DNA from 2 places in the Homoserinimonas flava genome. Region 2 is predicted to be linked to the other one. Evidence: predicted binding sites of a transcription regulator. Region 2 holds the regulator's gene; the other holds the start of a gene.
The links. The regulator HrcA, encoded in region 2, represses chaperone genes, less so after heat shock. The targets are predictions, from matches to a motif close to TTNGCACTCGNNNNNNNCGAGTGCNAA.
Positions count from the first base shown of each region.

Region 1: a site for HrcA is predicted at 5,299-5,325, ahead of ACY48M_RS12500 (Hsp20/alpha crystallin family protein). Genes of this name have one in related genera too.

Region 1 is NZ_JBUEQS010000004.1:67,412-77,459, reverse strand. Features, by position in the region: gene ACY48M_RS12525 (ABC transporter substrate-binding protein) at 1-500, opposite strand, end outside; gene ACY48M_RS12520 (ABC transporter substrate-binding protein) at 621-1,574, opposite strand; gene ACY48M_RS12515 (NADP-dependent isocitrate dehydrogenase) at 1,776-2,993, shown strand; gene ACY48M_RS12510 (hypothetical protein) at 3,194-4,255, opposite strand; gene ACY48M_RS12505 (PadR family transcriptional regulator) at 4,252-4,644, opposite strand; gene ACY48M_RS12500 (Hsp20/alpha crystallin family protein) at 4,799-5,227, opposite strand; gene ACY48M_RS12495 (LysE family translocator) at 5,363-5,998, shown strand; gene nagA (N-acetylglucosamine-6-phosphate deacetylase) at 6,188-7,327, opposite strand; gene purU (formyltetrahydrofolate deformylase) at 7,377-8,252, opposite strand; gene ACY48M_RS12480 (MFS transporter) at 8,363-9,628, shown strand; ZMP/ZTP riboswitch at 9,689-9,771, shown strand; gene glyA (serine hydroxymethyltransferase) at 9,825-10,048, shown strand, end outside.
Region 2 is NZ_JBUEQS010000001.1:662,312-672,359, forward strand. Features, by position in the region: gene holA (DNA polymerase III subunit delta) at 1-868, shown strand, start outside; gene rpsT (30S ribosomal protein S20) at 994-1,254, opposite strand; gene lepA (translation elongation factor 4) at 1,539-3,389, shown strand; gene ACY48M_RS03170 (DUF1990 family protein) at 3,389-4,042, shown strand; gene hemW (radical SAM family heme chaperone HemW) at 4,045-5,286, shown strand; gene ACY48M_RS03180 (DUF4870 domain-containing protein) at 5,296-5,700, opposite strand; gene ACY48M_RS03185 (DUF4870 domain-containing protein) at 5,777-6,145, opposite strand; gene hrcA (heat-inducible transcriptional repressor HrcA) at 6,332-7,354, shown strand; gene dnaJ (molecular chaperone DnaJ) at 7,430-8,533, shown strand; gene ACY48M_RS03200 (16S rRNA (uracil(1498)-N(3))-methyltransferase) at 8,540-9,268, shown strand; gene ACY48M_RS03205 (HIT domain-containing protein) at 9,306-9,662, shown strand; gene ACY48M_RS03210 (PhoH family protein) at 9,724-10,048, shown strand, end outside.

The DNA.
Region 1 (10,048 bases), on a different contig from region 2:
TCGGCACCGGCGGCGTCAATCGCGGCCCGAGCCACCGTTTCGTTCGTGGTGCCAAGCGCGTCAATGGCAAGTCTCCGCCCCGCGAGGTCGGAGACGTCGTTGATGTCGGAGAGGTGGGTGACGATCCCTGCATAGTCGGCGCGAGTGTTGCCCGAGGTGGCTGCTGCGCCGCTGAGAATTTGCAGCTCGGAGCCGCTCTCCCGGGCCGCGAAAATCGAAATGGTGTCGGCATAGCCGATGTCGTAGCGGCCGTCGGCGACGGCCGTGACGATGTCCGAGCTGGTCGCGGCGAACGAGTCGATCGTGAGATCGATACCGTGCTCTATGAAGATGCCCTCGTTGAGGCCCACGTAGAGGGGCGCAACGTCGGCACCGGCGATCACTCCGACCGTGAGCGGGGTGAGGCTTCCGCCCGCTGCGGCCTCGACGGAGCACCCGCTGAGGAAGAGCGTGGAGATCGCGGCGACGGCGATGGCCGTACGTTGAGCTGGTCGTCGCATTGCTTCTCCTGAGTTCGACTCGTCGGGTGCAGGAGCGCCAGCGATCCAGATCACATCATCACACGCGGCTCAGCTCGGCGGGTTCCCCAATCAGGGGGACATACCTGGAGCGAACATACGTCAGGGCAGGGCCTCATCGAGGTTCGGTGCCGCGGCGAGCAAGCCGAGCTCGACCGCCGTATCCGCAAGCTTCTGTGTGGAGTCGACGTCGATCTCCCTCGTGAACTTGGGAAGCGCGAGGAGCGAAATCACCTTGGTGTCGGAGGTGGCGATGTAGGTGCTGATATTGACGCGCACAGCCTGCACATCAGACTTCGCGTGCGCGAGCGAGGCGTCGAGGGCGGCGAGGAATCGCTCGACGAGTTCCGGATTCTCGGCCTTGAGCTCGTCCGACACGACATAGCCAGACACCGTGAGGTCCTGGTCGAACTCGGCATACGGGTAGGAGATCACACGGAAGCCATTGAGGCGCGCCTCGGTGACGAACGGCTCGACCACAAATGCCGCGTCGATGACTCCTACATTGAGCTGCTCTGTCGCATCGACAAATGGGATCTCGTGCCAGATGACGCTTTCCGGGTCGGCACCGGATGCCTGGACAGCGCTGCGGGCGACGAGGTCGTTGATCGTGCCCGTCGCATCGACGCTCATGTGGAGGTATCGGAGGTCGTCGAGCGAATCAATCGCTGAGTCTGCGCGCACAATCACCGCCGCATAGTCGTGAAGCACGTCGCCCGACGTGGCTGCGGCGCCGCTGACAAGGCTCACCCCGAGTCCCTCCTCCTGCGCCGCGAGAATCGAGACGATATCGGCGTAGCCGAAATCGAACTTTTCTTCTGACACTGCAGTGAGCACCGATGCACTCGATGATGCGAGCGAGTTGATGGTGAGGTTGATGCCTTCTGCCGCGAAGAACCCTTCCTCGACGCCGAGGTAAAGGGGCGTGAGATCAGCGCCGGGGAGGACCCCGATCGTGATGGCATCCTGGGATGCGCCGGCACTCTGCGGCGCACAGCCAGCAAGAAGCGCAGGCACGGTGATCGCCGCGGTCAGGATGGCGAGCGTCTTCTTCATTGGGGACTTTCGGGTCGCAGTCTCTAATCGCAGTGAGGTCGGCGATCAAGCGGTCGCCATCGAACCCGGTAAGTGTGGCACAGTTCACGCGCAGAGCGGCGGCACCAAAGCGGGGGACAAACGGCAAGATATCTCGATGTCGAGACACTTTGACACGAGCAGGTAAGATTGATGCGGCCCTACGAGAGGAAGCACACCACTGTGGCAAAGATCAAGGTTGAAGGAACCGTCGTCGAGCTCGACGGCGATGAGATGACCCGCATCATCTGGCAGAAGATCAAGGACACACTGATCCACCCCTACCTCGACGTCACCCTCGAGTACTACGACCTCGGCATCGAGAAGCGTGACGAGACCGACGATCAGATCACGATCGACGCGGCCCACGCCATTCAGAAGCACGGTGTCGGCGTCAAGTGCGCGACCATCACACCCGACGAGGCACGCGTCGAAGAGTTCGGCCTCAAGAAGATGTGGCGCAGCCCCAACGGCACCATCCGCAACATCCTCGGTGGCGTCATCTTCCGGGAGCCCATCATCATCTCGAACATCCCGCGCCTTGTGCCCGGCTGGAACAAGCCGATCATCATCGGCCGTCACGCCTTCGGTGACCAGTACCGCGCCACCGACTTTTTGTTCAAGGGCGAAGGCACCCTCACGGTCGAGTTCACCCCCAAAGACGGTGGCGAGGCCCAGAAGTTCGAGGTCTTCCAGTCGCCAGGTGACGGCATCGCCCAGGTGCAGTACAACCTGGATGCTTCGATCGTCGACTTCGCACGCGCCTCACTGAACTACGGCCTGAGCCGCAACTACCCCGTGTACCTCTCAACGAAGAACACGATCCTGAAGGCCTACGACGGTCGCTTCAAGGACATCTTCGAAGAGGTCTACGAGAACGAGTTCAAGGCCGCCTTCGAAGCTGCCGGCCTCACCTACGAGCACCGCCTCATCGACGACATGGTCGCTTCGGCCATGAAGTGGGAGGGCGGCTACGTCTGGGCCTGCAAGAACTACGACGGCGACGTGCAGTCCGACACTGTGGCTCAGGGCTTCGGCTCGCTCGGCCTCATGACCTCGGTGCTCAGCACGCCGGATGGCAAGGTCGTCGAGGCGGAGGCCGCCCACGGCACCGTCACGCGCCACTACCGCCAGCACCAGGCCGGGAAGCCGACGTCGACGAACCCGATCGCCTCGATCTACGCCTGGACGCGCGGCCTCGCGCACCGCGGCAAGCTCGACGACAACCAGGAGCTCATCGACTTCAGCCTCACGCTCGAAGACGTCGTCATCAAGACGGTCGAGTCGGGCAAGATGACGAAGGACCTCGCACTCCTCGTCGGCCCAGACCAGCCGTACCAGACGACCGAGGAGTTCCTCGCGACGCTCGACGAAAACCTCAAGGCGCGCATGGCGGCATAACGCCATTCGCTCCACAACTGAGCGCCGTGCCCCAGTCCGGGGCGCGGCGCTCTGTCTTTTTGCGGCCGTTGCGCTTCGCTATGTGTTCGGCGCCGTGAGCAGATGGGTGATGTCGACGGAGACCGTGTGCGGCAGGGTCAGAGCGTCGGGCCTGACGGTGGATGCCGAGTCCGCCGCAGCTCCCAGCCCGGGATCGCCGGTCATGGGGTCGGTGCGGCCTCAGGGCTGGCACTCGGCGCAGCCTCGCCATCCTCGCCTGCCGGCTCATCGACAGATGGTTCGGCCTCCCCAGTGGAGGCAAGTGGTCGTGTTCGCTCGAACGGAGGCTCCGCCGCGACAGCATCCTCTGAATCGAACAGGTACGATCCATCGTCGGAATAGCTGATGTCTTCGCCGCTGACTTGTTTGAGCGGGTACACGCCCCAGCCCCCATTGCCCGCGCGTTCGTTTGGAACCAGCCAGAACTCGCCGTTCTCGGTGACCTGGTACCACTCCCACGTGCTCGTCGGGTCGTGCGCGGTGATGAGTGGATCGCCACTCTGAGTGAAGAGCTGCACATCACTCAGGGGGTTCCCCTCGGCGTCGTAGACGAAGATGTTGCGGACCTCCTCGCCGTTCATGGTCAGACCGCTCGGTACCCAAGACTGTTCATTCTCCGCGTAGGAGGCGTTGGCCGACGCGTTCGCGACGGCCGCCAGCTGAAAGGGGATGGTGATGACGGCGAGCACACTCACCACGACCTTGGCGACGCGGAGCCACCGTTGCGGCATCCAGCTGCCTCGGCCCCACTGCACACTCAGCACGAGCGCTGCAATGAGCACCAGCCAGGCGTAGGGCGATGGTGGCAGAAGGAACCACGAGGTGCCCAGAAGTGGCGCAGCGACCACGCTGTAGAGCAGCCACCCTCGCAACAACCACCAGGCAGGTCTGATCGCGAGGGCGAAGTCGAGTGCCGCGTTGCCCCCTTTCGCCGAACGCAGATAGGCGGCGGCGTCCGAGCGGATGCTGCGCACATCTGCCAGTCGCGGGATTCTGCGTCGACCGGCACGAGCAGCGATGCCGGCCGACGTGCGCAGCTCTTCGGCATAGGCGACGGGATCGCCGAGCTCGACGTGCCCTGCATCGTGCGCCTGCTCTTCGAGATCGGCCTCAAGGCCCTCTGTGAGGTCATCTACTTCTTCGGGACTCAGGTCGTTCAGCTCTGCGCGGACGGCCGCGGCAAACGTCCGAATCGCTGGGCTCACCGCTGATGTTGCGCTCATTTCGTCTCTCCCGTGAACGTGGTGGTGGTGTCATCAGCGGTCAACGCCGATCCGGTACCGTCGACCCGGCCTGCCGTGCCGAGCACTCTCGACAGGGTCCCCGAGAACGTGTCCCAGTCGGCGCGCTGCCGCTGAAGCATCACGCGGCCCTGCGGCGTCATCGAGTAGTACTTTCTGTGCGGGCCGCCATCGGATGGCACGACATAGGTGGAGAGGGCCCCTCCGCTGTAGAGGCGCCGTAGCGTGCCGTACACCGACGCGTCGCCGATCTCGTCGATACCAGCGGCACGAAGCCGTCGCACGACGTCGTAGCCGTAGCCGTCTTCGTGCTCGATCACCGCGAGGACCGCTGCATCAAGCACGCCCTTCAACAACTGTGTGGTGTCCATTCGCTCTCCTTATGCTGCGAATCACACTACTACGTACTCCACACTACTGCGCAAGACGCGAGGGGCGGTGTGGCGTGTGCACGAGAGCGCACTCGTCTCCACCACACGACAGAAGGCCCCCGCTCCATGAGCGGGGGCCTTCGTTGTGGTGTTGCTACGCGCTGACCTGCGCCTGGTCGCGCCGCACTCCGGAGCGCACCTCAACCTTGCGCGGCTTTGCCCGCTCGCTGATTGGGATCATGACGCTGAGTACGCCGTTGTCGTAGTGAGCGCTGATCTGTTCGGTGTCGAGACCGTCGCCGAGGTTAAGCTGCCGCAAGAAGCCTCCGGTGGGGCGCTCGTGGGCGAGCCAGCTGATCCCCTCGTCACTGCGGGGGGTGCGCTGAGCCCGAATGGTGAGCACCTGTCCGTCGACGTCAACATCGATCGAACCCGGGTCGACGCCAGGAAGGTCCGCGCTCAGCACGTAGTGGTCGCCTTCTTTGTGAAGGTCGATCGGCATGAGGCGTGGGCCGCGCTGGGCATCGAGCAGGTTCGCGGCGACGCGGTCCAGCTCACGGAACGGGTCGAATGTCATGGCCATTATCGTCAACTCCTTCGCGTTGGCCGCTTTCGCGGTGTACCTAAGTTGAGTCGCTTCGACTCAATGCAAGATTAGCACTCTCGCCCCGTGAGTGCCAGAATCTGCTGGCGCGTGAAAGGCCGCTAGTGTCGCCTCATGATCCCAGTGGAAAACCTCGTGGCGTTCGTGGTCGCCTCGTTGCTCCTCATCGTCATTCCCGGCCCCAGCGTGCTCTTTGTGGTCGGTCGCTCGATCGCGCTCGGACGCAGCGCCGGCGTCGTCAGTGTCATCGGGAACTCGCTCGGCACGATCCCTGCGGTGCTCGCCGTGGCATTCGGGGTCGGCGCCATCGTCGCGTCGTCAGTCGTGGCCTTCACAATCATAAAGTTTGTCGGCGCCGCGTACCTCATTTGGCTCGGCATCCAGGCCATCCGCCACCGAAACACCCGCATCGAGGTCGATGGAGCGGGAGCGCCGAGCACCCGCCGGTTGCTGTGGCAGGGCATCATTGTGGGGTTGACGAACCCCAAGACGATCGCGTTCTTCGTTGCGGTGCTCCCCCAGTTCGTCGACCGCACGGCCGGCCCGCTTTGGCTGCAGCTTCTCGTGCTCGGGCTCATTTTTCAGGTGCTCGCGGTCACGTGTGACAGCGTGTGGGCACTCGCGGCGGGCACGGCGCGGCTATGGCTCGGCCGGTCCCCTCGACGACTCGCGACCCTCTCCGGCACCGGCGGAGTAATGATGATCGGCCTCGGCGGGGCACTCGCCTTCACCGGTGCGAAGGAAGCCTGACGCGCACCGGAACAGCACCGCCGACGTGAGTCCCGACGCACACCGCCCTCCCGCCCCTCACGGAAATTCAGGAGATTCGAGGTGGCGCGCCCGCTCGCGCACGGCAGCGCAGGGCGCACCGATGGTGCTCGGTCAGATCTCCTGAATTTCCGCGGCGGGCGCGGGTGCACCGGGGCCGGGGGCGGCGGCTCAGGTGAGGCGTCGGCCCGCCGCCCACACGTGCTCGACCTGCCAGTCGGCGTCAAACACGACGATGTCGGCGGCGAAACCGGGTGCCAGTCGACCGAATCGTTCGTCGAGGCCGAGCGCCCGGGCGGGCGTCGCGCTGAGGGCCGTCACCGCGACGACCGGGTCGAGGCCCATCGTGGTGACTGCGCAGCGCAGCGCAGCATCCTGGGTCAGCGTCGAACCGGCAATGGTGGTAGTGCCGCTGAGCAGAGCACGACCCTCGCGCACCGAAACGTTGAGCGAGCCAAGGCGGTAGTCGCCGTCACTCGACCCGGCCGCCGCCATCGCGTCGGTGACGAGCGCGATGCGGCCTGGCGCCGACGCGAAGGCGGAGTGGGCGACCTCCGGATGCACGTGCACTCCGTCGAGGATGAGCTCGATGGTCACACGGTCGTCGGCGAATGCCGCGGTGATGGGCCCAGGTGCCCGATGGTGGATGCCCGGCATCGCGTTGAAGGCGTGCGTCAGCACACGCGCGCCACGGTCGAACGCGGCCCGCGTTGTGTCGTAGTCAGCCTCGGTGTGACCGATGGCGACGGTGATGCCGACATCGACGAGGTGGTCGATCGCTTCCATCGCCCCCGGACGCTCCGGCGCGATCGTGATCTGCCGGATGCTGCCTCGCGCCGAGTCGAGCAGGGTCTCGAGTTCGAGGGCGTCGGCGTCGCGCAAGTGTTCGGGGTTGTGCGCGCCACGTCGAGCCACGGCAAGGAACGGGCCTTCAAGGTGCGCGCCGAGCACGAGCGGGTCTTCTTCGACGAGGTCGGCGATTGTCTCAAGGCTGTTGCGCAGCATGGCGATGGGGTTCGAGACGAGGGTGATGAGGGACCTCGTCGTGCCGTGCGCCCGGTGGGTGGCGAGGGCCCCTTCGATCGCCTCGTCGCCGTCATCGAACGCGAAGCCGCCTCCGCCGTGGCAGTGGAGGTCGATGAACCCGGGCGTGACGGTTCGGCCCGCGAGGTCGATCACGGTGCCGGCGTCAGGTGCTCTGCCGGTGCCGGTCGCGGTGATGGTGTCGCCCTCCGCGAGCATCCAGAAATCGTCGGCGGCGCCGGCGGCGTCTATCTTGCGCGCCCCTGTGAACACAGTCATCTCAGGCATGCGCAAAGCCTACGGCGAGCGGTCCTCGTGTTGTCGGAGGCGGGCGGTGTTAGCGGAAGATGATGGTGCGCTGCCCGTCGAGCAGCACCCGATTCTCGGCGAACCATTTCACGGCCTGCGTGAGGGTGCGGCTCTCCTCGTCTTGACCGATCGCCATGAGCTCCTCCGGCGAGCGCGAATGGTCAACCCGCACGATGTTCTGCTCGATGATCGGGCCCTCGTCGAGGTCACTTGTCACAAAATGGGCGGTCGCCCCAATGATCTTCACGCCGCGGGCATGCGCCTGACGGTAGGGGCTGGCACCCTTGAACCCCGGCAGAAACGAGTGGTGGATGTTGATGGCCCGGCCCGCGAGAAACTCGCACAGTTCGGGCGACAGAATCTGCATGTAGCGCGCGAGCACGACGAGCTCGATGTCGTGCTGCTCAACCTCGGCCCGGATGCGCGCCTCAAACTCGGCCTTCTCTGCGACGCTGCCCACGGGCATCCGCTCGAATGGCACACCGTAGAACTCTGCGAGGCCTCGCAGTTCGTCATGGTTGCTGAGCACGAGGGGCACGTGCACCGGCAGCTGGCCGGCCCGCTCGCGGAACAGCAGATCGTTGAGGCAGTGCGCCGCCTTGGAGACAAGCACGAGGGTGCGCAGCGGGCGACCAACCACATCGAGCTGCCACTGCATGTCGTAGCGCTCGACGACGGGGGCGAGCGCACCCTCGAACTCCTCGCGCGTCGCGGTCGACTCAACCTGCAAGCGCATGAAGAAGTGGTCGGTGTCGAGGCTCGAGAACTGCTGCGATTCGGTGATGTTGCCCTTCGCCTCGACGATTGCCCCGCTCAGGGCATGCACGATGCCGGGGCGGTCGTTGCACACAATCGTGAGCACCCAGTGGGTCGAGTCGAGTTCGGAGGGGGGCAGCGAGTTCACCTGTACAGAGTAGGGCGAAACCGGATGCTCGATAGAATGGGGCGTCGTCGCGCGGTCTGCGACGGCCCGTTGGCGGCGTCACGCCAAGCATCGAACGGATGTCGTCGCTCATGACTTCGCCATTTTCAACCTCTGCTCGTTCCTTCCCCTATCTCGCGCTGTTCGTCGTCGCGCTTGCCGTGTTTCTCAGTGTCACGATCGAGATGCTGCCGACCGGCCTGCTCTCGCTTATGGGCGACGAGCTCGGCGTGCCGAACTCGTACATCGGTCTCACGGTGAGTGTGTTTGCGTTCACGGTCGTGCTCTCGAGTGCGCCCCTCGCGCACCTCACCCGCCGCGCGAATCGGCACACTCTCGTCATCGTGGTGTTGCTGGTGCTGTCGGTCGCGACGGCGCTCACCGCGATCGCGCCGAGCTATCCGGTGCTCATCGCGGCCCGCATCCTGGGTGGTCTTGCGCACGGCCTGTTCTGGGCGGTCGTCGGCGCCTACGCCGCCTACCTCGTGCCAAAGGAGCAGATTGGGCGGGCGGTGTCGATCACGCTGGGCGGCGGCTCGCTCGCCTTCGTGCTCGGGGTGCCGCTCGGCACGGCGCTCGGTCAGGCGGTCGGGTGGCGGTGGGCCTTCGGCATTCTGGCGCTGCTGACGCTCATCGGCACGGCCTTCGTCTTCAAGCTGCTGCCCCGTGTGGAGGCGGGTGCTGCCGCCCCCACCAACACGATTCCGACGGTGTCGTCCGCGACCGGCAGCATCACCGTGTTGACGGATGCCACGAGGGTGCCCCGCCCGCAACAGTCGGTGCTCGCGGTCGTGTTCGTGTGTCTCATCACGGCCGTGGTGATGATTGGCCAGTACAGCTTCTACACCTATGTGGAACCGTTCCTCACGGGGCCGATGGGGCTCGACGCGGTCGCCGTGAGCCCTGCGCTCTTCGCCTACGGCATCGCGGGGGTTGTGTCGCTCTTCATCGTCGCCGCGTGGCTGGGCAGTCGTCCGCGTCTGGGCCTCATGATGGCGCTCGCCTCGCTCTTCGGGGTGTCGCTCGTGCTCGTCTTCGTGCCGCACGTGCTTCCCATCTCGTTTGCTGCGTTCTTGCTGTGGGGGCTCGCCCTTGGCATGATTCCGCCGCTCCTGCAGACCCGCGTGCTGCACGCAGCACCAGCGAGGATGCGCGACACCGCGAGCGCGTACTACACGACCGCCTTCAACACGGGCATCGGCGGTGGGGCGCTCCTCGGGGCGGTCGCCCTCGAACAGTGGGGCATCGGCACCCTCCCTGCGATCGTCTCGGTGCTCGTCGTCGGAGCGATGCTGTTCGTCGTCGTGTCCGACGCGGTGCTTGCGCGGCAGCGCCCGCGGAGGGTGCTCGAGCACTGACCGCACCACAGCGAAGGATCGACTCGGAAGGATGCTTGGGCGTCGTCTCAGCGGCTAAGATCAGCATGTCGCGACTGGCGTTGAGATGGGCAACCATCGGGGAGCGACTGACATCGCAGCGGCCGTACGCCTGGGCCGCCCGAGAACCGCGACACCGTTGCGGGTAACTTGGTCATGTCAGCCCTAAGGAGCCAGTGTGAACGACAAACTTCCCTCCACCTTCACCGACCCGCTGTCGAGCGTCGACCCTGAGATCGCCGCCGTCCTCGGCCAAGAACTCGGCCGCCAGCGCGACACCCTCGAAATGATCGCGAGCGAGAACTTCGTCTCCCGCGCGGTGCTCGAGGCGCAGGGTTCGGTGCTCACCAACAAATACGCGGAGGGCTACCCCGGCCGCCGCTACTACGGCGGATGCGAATA
Region 2 (10,048 bases):
CCCGAGCCTTGAGGTGAGTGACATCGAGGCCGATTCGTACGCTCCCGGCCAGTTGCTCACGGTCGCGAGCCCGTCACTCTTTGGCGAACCCCGCATGATCAGGGTCACCAACGTCGAGAAGTGCACCGACGCGTTCATCACAGAGGTGCTCGGCTATCTCGAACAGCCGGCGGAGGGCACCTACCTCGTGCTGCGTCACGGCGGGGGAGTGCGCGGCAAGAAGCTGCTCGACGCCATTCGTGGCGGACTTGGACAGGGCATCGAGGTGCTCTGCACTGAGCTCAAGCGCGATACCGACAAGATCGACTTCGCGACCGCTGAGTTCCGCGCGGCCGAGCGGCGCGCGACCCCCGGGGCGATTAGGGCGCTCGTGTCCGCGTTCGCGGATGATGTCGCCGAGCTCGCCTCGGCCTGCCAACAGCTCATCTCCGACGCGAGCGCCGAAATCACCGAGGTCACGGTCGAGAAATACTATTCCGGCCGGGTCGAGACGACGGCGTTCAAGGTGGCGGATGTCGCGATCGCGGGCCGCCACGGCGAAGCCCTCGTGATGCTCCGCCACGCGCTCGCGTCGGGAGCCGACCCCGTGCCCATCGTCGCCGCGTTCGCCATGAAGGTGCGCACCATGGCAAAGGTTTCGGGTGCGCGTGGCGGGTCTGGTCAGCTCGCAGGCCAGCTGGGTCTCGCCCCGTGGCAGATCGACCGCGCCAAGCGTGACCTGCAGGGCTGGAGCGGCACGGGGCTCGGCCGTTGCATCGAGGTGCTCGCCGAGACTGATGCTGCGGTGAAGGGCGCCGAGCGTGACCCGGTGTTCGCGCTCGAGCGCATGGTGGGCGTCATCGCCGAGCGCGGCGAGACACAGCGCTAACCAGCCGCTCGTTCCCGCTGGTTGAGTAGGCCCGCCAGGGCTGTATCGAAACCCGCCGTAGCGCACCAAATGCAGAACACCCCGCCTCGCACTGCGAGACGGGGTGTTCGATGCGGTGCTGCTGCCTAGAGGGCTGCGACCTGCTTGGCGATCGCCGACTTCTTGTTGGCGGCCTGGTTCTGGTGGATGACGCCCTTGCTCACGGCCTTGTCGAGCTTCTTGGTGGCGACGACGAGTGCCGAGGCGGCAGCATCCTTGTCGCCGGCGGCGATGGCGGTGCGCGTGGCGCGAACGGCCGTGCGGAGCTCGCTCTTGACGGCCTTGTTGCGCTCCGTCGCCTTCTTGTTGGTGAGGATGCGCTTTAGCTGCGACTTGATATTTGCCAAGGTGTTTCTTTCTGTTGTGTCCGACGGTGTGTGGCAGCCATGCCAACGGCGTTGTAGAGGGCAACGAGTGTTGGTGGGGCTGCAGTTCGCACCGGGTGATCGTGGGGGATGAACGCGGTGCGCAAGCCAACAGGCAACATTACCAGTCTGCGGGGCGTTTCGACAATTCTTCTCTTCGCTCGCGAGGTGGTGGATTCGGGCGCAGCGACATGCCGTGGGAGAATCGCTGTGTCCATCCACGGCGTTGCTTGCTGACGTCACCCCACCATGTCCCTGAGGAACGCGTGAGCCCCAAAGCACAGAAGGCCCTCGAGCCGGCGTCGACCGACCCCGCCTTCATTCGCAACTTCTGCATCATCGCGCACATCGACCACGGCAAGTCGACCCTGGCCGACCGCATGCTGCAGGAGACGGGCGTCGTTTCGGACCGCGATATGCGCGCCCAATATCTCGACCGCATGGACATCGAGCGGGAGCGCGGCATCACGATCAAGAGCCAGGCGGTGCGCATGCCCTGGTCGCTTGACGGGCAGACGGTGGCGCTGAACATGATCGACACCCCTGGGCATGTGGACTTCACCTACGAGGTTTCGCGCAGCCTTGCGGCGTGCGAGGGGGCAATCTTGCTGGTGGATGCCGCCCAGGGCATCGAGGCGCAGACCCTCGCGAACCTCTATCTTGCGCTCGAGAATGACCTCACGATCATCCCCGTGCTCAACAAGATCGACCTTCCGGCGGCCGACCCGGACAAGTATGCGCGCGAGCTCGCCGGTCTCATCGGCGGCTCTCCCGACGAGGTTCTGCGAGTCTCGGGCAAGACGGGGCTCGGTGTTCCGGCTCTGCTCGATCGGGTGACGCAGCTCATCCCGCCGCCCGTCGGCGATGCGGATGCCCCGGCTCGCGCCATGATCTTCGACTCCGTATACGACAGCTATCGCGGCGTCGTCACCTATGTGCGCATGATCGACGGCAAGTTGAACCCGCGCGAGAAGATCCAGATGATGTCGACCCGTGCGACGCACGAGATCCTTGAGATCGGGGTGAGCTCGCCTGAGCCGACCCAGAGCAAGGGGCTTGGCGTCGGCGAGGTTGGCTACCTCATCACCGGTGTGAAGGATGTTCGCCAGTCGAAGGTGGGTGACACCGTGACGACGGCGGCCAAGCCCGCGACGAAGGCGCTGCCCGGCTACACCGAGCCGCTGCCGATGGTGTTCTCGGGGCTCTACCCGATCGATGGCAGTGACTACCCGGTGCTCCGTGAGGCGCTCGACAAGCTGAAACTGTCGGATGCTGCGCTCAACTACGAGCCCGAAACCTCCGTTGCCCTCGGTTTCGGTTTTCGCTGCGGGTTTCTCGGACTCCTCCACCTCGAGATTGTCACGGAGCGGCTCCGCCGCGAGTTTGATCTCGACATCATCACGACGGCACCGAGCGTCATCTATGAGGTCACGACCGATGACAAGCGCACCATCACGGTGACGAACCCGAGCGAGTTCCCAGTCGGCAAGATTCAGAGCGTGAGCGAGCCCATCGTCAAGGCCGCCATCCTCGCGCCGAAGGACTATGTCGGCGTCATCATGGAGCTGTGCCAGGGGCGCCGCGGCACCCTTCTCGGCATGGACTATTTGGGCGAGGACCGCGTCGAGATTAAGTACACGATGCCGCTCGGCGAGATTGTGTTCGACTTCTTCGACCACCTCAAGAGCAAGACGGCCGGCTATGCGAGCCTCGACTACGAGCCCGCAGGCGAGCAGGAGGCCGATCTTGTGAAGGTCGACATCCTGCTGCAGGGTGAGCAGGTCGACGCGTTCAGTGCGATTGTGCACCGAGACAAGGCCTACGCCTATGGCGTGCTCATGACGGGCCGCCTGCGCGAGCTCATCCCGCGCCAGCAGTTCGAGGTGCCCATCCAGGCGGCGATCGGCGCCCGCATTATCGCGCGCGAGAGCATCCGCGCCATGCGCAAGGATGTCTTGGCGAAGTGTTACGGCGGTGACATCACCCGCAAGCGCAAGCTCCTCGAGAAGCAGAAGGAGGGCAAGAAGCGCATGAAGATGGTGGGTCGCGTCGAGGTGCCGCAGGAGGCGTTCATCGCGGCGCTCAGCGGTGACGTGGAGAAGAAGGACAAGAAGTAGTGTCGCGCAAAGCGCTCTGGAACCTCCCCGTCAACTACGCGGCGGTGGGGGCAACTCAGACGCAGGAGGCGATGGCGTTCCCCCCGGCCGGCTATCACCCGTTCGAGAAGCGCGTCCGTGTCGGCACTGGCCCGGCACGGTGGGATTTCGCGTGGCATGCGACCCTCGCGTGGGGCATCCCCATTCGCAGCGGCTTCACGGTCAAGCTGACTGAGACCCCGCCGGAGGTGTCGGAGGGCAGCTACTCGCCGGTCACCTTCGATACGGGCGGTGTGCCGGTAGGGCCAGCATCAACCCCGAGCGACGAGGCAGTGTACGGCCCGGACGGTCTGCCCTTCGTCAAGGCGGGCGATTCGGTCTGGCTCCAGGCGCGGTTCGGCCCATTCCGATTCGATTCTCCGGTCCGCGTCATCTATGTCATCGATGAGCCGACGCGCAAGGGCTTTGCGTGTGGCACGCTGCCGGGGCATCCGATCAGCGGCGAGGAGGCGTTCATTGTCGACACCGAGCCGGATGGTTCGGTGTGGTTGACCCTCCGCGTGCTGTGGCGCCCCGCGACCGTGTGGGGGCGCATCGGGTATCCCGTGCTCGTCGGCCTGCAACGGATGATTCGGGCACGGTATCTCAAGGCGCTCACTGGTCCGGTCGACTGACGATGCCCTCCGCTCTGCCGCTCGCCGATCCCGCGCCGAGTGACGGCGCCCTTCCGCTGACGGTTGCCGCGGGGTCCGACACCAGGGACTTCGGCGTGTACCTCCATGTGCCGTTCTGCCGGGTGCGCTGCGGCTACTGCGACTTCAACACCTACACGGCGGAGGAGCTGAGGGGAGTGCACCGCAGCGACTACGCGGGGCAGGCCGCCCGCGAGGTCGCCTTCGGCGCTCGGGTACTTGAGGCTGCCGGGGTCGCCGAGCGCGCGGTCTCGACGGTGTTCTTCGGTGGGGGCACGCCGACGCTGCTGCCGGCAACCGATCTCGTGTCGATGCTCGACGCGGTGCGCGCGGCCTGGCCGCTCGCGGCGGATGCTGAGGTGACGACAGAGGCGAACCCAGACTCGGTCGATCTCGCCTACCTGCAGCAGCTAAAGGATGCCGGCTTCACTCGGGTCTCGTTCGGCATGCAGTCGGCGGTGCCGCACGTGCTTGCAACACTTGAGCGCACCCACGATCCAGCGCGTGTGCCGCACGTCGTCGGGTGGGCTCGGGACGTCGGGCTCGATGTGAGTCTCGACCTCATCTATGGCACGCCGGGCGAGTCGCTCGGCGATTGGCGTCAATCGCTTGAGCACGCGATCGCCTTGGCTCCGGACCATATTTCGGCCTACGCCCTCATCGTGGAGGACGGCACGAAGCTCGCCCGGCAGATCCGACGCGGCGAGGTCGCCCAGCCGGACGACGACCTGCAGGCCGACATGTACGAGCTCGCCGACGCGATGCTCGCGGCGGCGGGCTACGAATGGTACGAGGTCAGCAACTGGGCCAGGGGGGCGAGCGTCGATGGCGCCGCGCAGCACCGCAGTCGTCACAATCTCGCCTACTGGCGAGGCCATGACTGGTGGGGTGTCGGCCCCGGTGCGCACAGCCATGTGGGTGGCGTGCGGTGGTGGAACGTGAAGCATCCGGCCGCCTATGCCGGGCGGATCCTCGCCGGGGCGTCACCGGCAGCGGGCCGCGAAACGCTTGACGCCGAGACGCAGGGCGTCGAACGTGTCTTGCTCACCGCGCGACTCCGCGACGGCATCCCGCTCGACGCGCTCTCTGCTGGCGGCAGGATTGCGGTCGCCGGCCTCATCGCCGACGGGCTTGCAGACGCAGCAGCCGCTCTGCGCGGGGCCGTAGTGCTGACCCTGCGCGGGCGGCTGTTAGCGGATGCCGTCGTGCGACGGCTCCTCGACTGAACGCTCTCGCTACTTGATGAACTCGATCGTGAGCGGGTACTTGTAGTACAGGCCCTGGTTCGCCTTGACGGCGGCCATGATCATGAAGACGAGCGCGGCAATACCAACCGCGAAGAGCAGCGGGTAGAAGAGGATGAGCCCGATGCCGAGGGTCACAATGCCGATGATGATCGTGAGAATCACGAGAGCGATCACGTAGATCGTGTACGAGATCTGAAAGTTCAGCGCAGAACGCGTGTGCTCGCGCACGAACGGGCCGCGATCTTTGAGCACGAGGTACCCGATCAGGGCGGGGATGAAGCCGAAGAAGATGCCGCCGAGGTGGATGAGGGTCGACCACAGCTTCTCGTCGGCTGGGCTCATGGGCTGATTGGGCTGGTACTGGCCGGGGGGTGGCGGGGCTGCATTCGTCATGGGCCCATTAAAGCGCTACGACCGGCGAAACGCACAAAGGCCGGGAAAATCCCCCGGCCTTTGTGCGAGTGCTGCCCTACTTGATGAGGCGCAGCGCAAACGGGTAGCGGTAGGCGACGCCATCTTTTGCCTTGGTGAAGGCGAGGATCGAGAAGATGATGCGCACCACCCAGATGGCGAAGGTCAGCAGCACGCCAATGAGCACGAACCACAGGAGGTACGCGATGATGTCGGCGATGAGGAGGGTGATCTGAAAGTTCAGAGCCTCTTTGCCCTCTTGATTGGTGAACGTGCCGCGGTCTTTGAAAATCAGCCAGATGACGAGCGGCGGAACCCAGCCGAGGATGCCACCGAGGTGTGCGAACGAAGCCCACTGCCGGTCTTCGGTCTCGGTGAGCGGGACTGCCGGCTGCGGAGCAGCGGGGGGCGGGGTCTGGTCGGTCATGTCGTGCCTTTCGAGTGGCGAACTCCCACGCTGTGGGAATCGGGATGCCGGTCAACGGTGAGGGTTCGTGAGCATTGCATAACCTAGTGGCACCGTGCCGCATGCCGCAATCACTTGGGATCGCACTCGTGACGGTAGAATTGGCAGTCAGCGTGTCGGAGTGCCAAGGGCGAAGGGGTGATGTGGATGGTCTCGGATCGTGGTCTCGAAGTCCTCCGCGTCATCGTGCAGGACTACGTCGCGTCGCGTGAACCTGTCGGATCGAAGTCGATCGTCGACCGGCACTCCTTCGGTGTCTCGGCTGCGACCATCCGAAGCGACATGGCGCAGCTCGAAGAGGAGGAGCTCATCGCGGCCCCGCACACCTCCTCGGGTCGCGTTCCGACCGACAAGGGCTACCGCCTCTTCGTCAATCAACTCGCGGATCTTCGCCCACTTTCGGCCGCACAGCGGCATGCGATCGAAGCGTTCCTCGGCGAGTCGAGCGATCTCGACGATGTGCTCGCCCGCACCGTGCGATTGCTCTCCCAGCTCACCCATCAGGTGGCGCTCGTGCAGTACCCGACGCTCGGGCGTTCGCGCATCCGCCATGTCGAGCTGGTGTCGCTCAGCGAAACCCGGCTTATGACCGTGCTCATCACCGACACCGGCCGGGTTGAACAACGCATTCTCGAGGTGCCGTCTGGCCTTGACCCCGAGTTTCTTGGCGAGCTGCGGGCTCGCATCAATGCCGAGCTCTCGGGCACAGGACTGCAGGATGCCGCGACCCGACTCGAGGCGCTCACCGAATCGTTTGAACCGAAGCACCGCGCCTTCGTTGATGTTGTGGCACGGAGCCTTGGCGAGCAAGTGCTCGCAAGCCGACACGACAAGCTGGTGATGGCGGGTGCCGCGAACCTTGCCCGCACGGAGGACGACTTTCGTGGCAGCATTTATCCTGTCCTGGAGGCCATCGAGGAGCAGGTTACGCTGCTGCGCCTCTTTGGAGAGATGGAGCAGGAGATGGGCGCCATCGCCGTGCGCATCGGGCGAGAAAACGAGCCCTACGGTCTCGGTGAGGCGTCAGTCCTGAGTTCCGGCTACACCGGGTCAGGCGGCGAAATCGCCCGCCTCGGGGTGCTCGGCCCCACCCGCATGGACTACTCGAGCAACATGACGGCGGTGCGAGCCGTCGCGCGGTACCTGTCACGACTGCTCAGTGAAAACTAACTGCAGCGGCCCCAAGACCATCAGGCATGAACCCCCGCACCGCCTGAGCCCAGAATCACGATTGAAGGAACCGCATTGGCTGACCATTACGAAGTGCTCGGTGTCGACCGCAGCGCGACGCCCGACGAGATCAAGAAGGCGTATCGACGTCTCGCGCGCGAGCTGCATCCCGATGTGAACTCGGGTGCCGACGCGGCAGATCGCTTCAAGGATGTGACGCACGCCTACGACGTGCTCTCCGATCCCAAGCGCAAGCAGGAGTACGACCTCGGCGACCAGCCAGGCTTCGGCGGCGGGTTCGGTGGCGGCTTCGGCGACATCTTCGAGACCTTCTTCGGCGGTGGCGGTGGAGGCACCCGCCCGCCACGATCGCGCACCGAGCGCGGCCAGGATGCGCTCGTGCGCATCGAGGTGGAGCTTGCCGACGTGATCTTCGGCACGCAGCACGAGATCGAGGTCGATACGGCGGTGGTCTGCAAGACGTGCAGCGGTTCGTGCTGTGCGCCAGGCACCGATCTCGCAACGTGTGATATTTGTGGCGGTTCCGGCCTCATTCAGCGCCAGGTGCGCAGCCTGCTCGGCAACGTCATGACCTCGAGCCCCTGTGGCACCTGCCGCGGCTATGGCACGACCATCCCGCATCCGTGCTCCACCTGCTCTGGCCAGGGGCGCGTCCGCGCGCGCCGCAAGATCCCCGTCGACATCCCCGCCGGTGTCGACACGGGGCTCCGACTCCAGATGCCGAGCCAGGGCGAGGTCGGCCAGGGTGGCGGCCCGAGCGGCGACCTCTACCTCGAGATCAAGGTGCGTCATCACGATGTCTTCAGTCGCAACGGCGACGACCTGCTCGCGACACTCGAAGTGCAGATGACGGATGCCGTGCTCGGCACGACCGCGATGTTCGAGTCGCTTGACGGCCCCGTTGAGGTGGAGCTCAAGCCGGGCACGCAGAGCGCCGAGGTCATCACGGTCAAAGATCGCGGCATCACGCACCTGCGGGGCGCGGGGCGCGGCGATCTCAAGGTCGGTGTGCAGGTGCTCACGCCGACGAAGCTCAACGGTCGCGCAAAGGAGCTCATTCAGGAGCTGTCCCGAGTGCAAAACGCGGTGCCGCCGCACCTGTCGCAGTTTCAGCAGGGGCTCTTTCAGAAGCTGCGCGATCGCTTCTTGAACCTTTAGTCGTCGATGGCGCACTTCTATCTCGCCAAGGCGCTCGTTGATGCCGAGCCGGGCTCGACCGTGTCGATCGAGGGTGCGGAGGCGAAGCATGCGGTTGCGGTGAGCCGCATTCGCGTCGGCGAGACACTGTCGATCGGCAACGGCGACGGTCTCGTCGTTGCGGGTGTTGTGGTGCTCGCCGAGCCTTCGAAGCTCAGCATCACGGTGAGCGAGGTGGTGCGGCATCCGCTGCCGAGTCCGACGATCACGCTCGTGCAGGCGCTCGCGAAGGGCGGGCGCGACGAGTCGGCCGTGCAGGCCGCCACCGAACTCGGGGTCGATGCCGTCGTGCCGTGGGCGGCTCGACGGTCGATCGTGCGCTGGGATGCCGCGAAGAGTGCGAAGGGCGTCGAACGTTGGCGCGCCATCGTGCGGGAGGCGACGAAACAGTCGATGCAGGCGCGAGTGCCGTCGGTGCACGAGGTCGAATCGACCGCTCAGCTCGCGCGCCGCGCCGCTGATTGCCACGTTGTGGTGCTTGAGCCGACCGCGACGACGGCCGTGTCTGCGCTCGCCCTCGACGACCGGGACCTCGTGCTTGTCATCGGCCCGGAGGGCGGCATCGACGGTGACGAACTCGAGCTACTTGAGCGCGCTGGCGCCAGCGCCGTGCGGCTCGGCGACGGCATCCTCCGCACCAGCACCGCCGGCCCCGCCGCGATCGCGGTGCTCAACGCTCGACTTGGTCGTTGGTGACGAAGCGCTCTCCAGGGTTTGCGCTTAAGCTGGACCCATGTCTGGCGTAGCCGAACCATCGATTTTCACCCGCATCATCAACCGCGAGATCCCGGCCGAGATCCTCTTCGAGAGCGACTCGCTCATCGCGATTCGTGACATCGCGCCGCAAGCTCCGGTGCACCTGCTCGTCGTGCCGAAAACCCAGGCCCACCGTGATGTCACGGAGCTCGCGGCATCCGACCCCTCCCTGCTCGCCGAGATTGTTGCGACAGCGAAGTTACTCGCCGAACAGCACTGCGATGGGGAGTTCCGGCTCGTCTTCAACACGGGCGAGAAGGCGGGGCAGACCGTATTCCATGTTCACGCGCACGTCCTCGGCGGCACCCTGACGGAAGAGACCCTTGCCAACTGACCACTCTGCAGACCCCGCCTCATCGGTGCGGCGCGACGTCATCCAGATCGACGGTGTCGCGATGGTGCGGCTGCTCGGCCCCAACGACAGGCTCCTTCGCACGATTGAGGCACAGCACCCGCTCGTCGATCTCCATGTGCGTGGCAACGAGGTCACGCTAGAGGGCCCGGACGATGACGTGCGGGCCGCGCGCTCGCTCGTCGAAGAACTCGTCACCCTCATCCGCGATGACCGCGAGCTCGGCGCGGGAGATGTGACCGAATCCGCACGCATCCTCGCGGGAGATTCTGGTCTCAGGCCGACGGATGTCCTCGGTCAGGTCATCCTCACGAGCCGCGGCAAATCGGTGCACCCCAAGACGGCGGGGCAGCGGGCCTATGTCGACG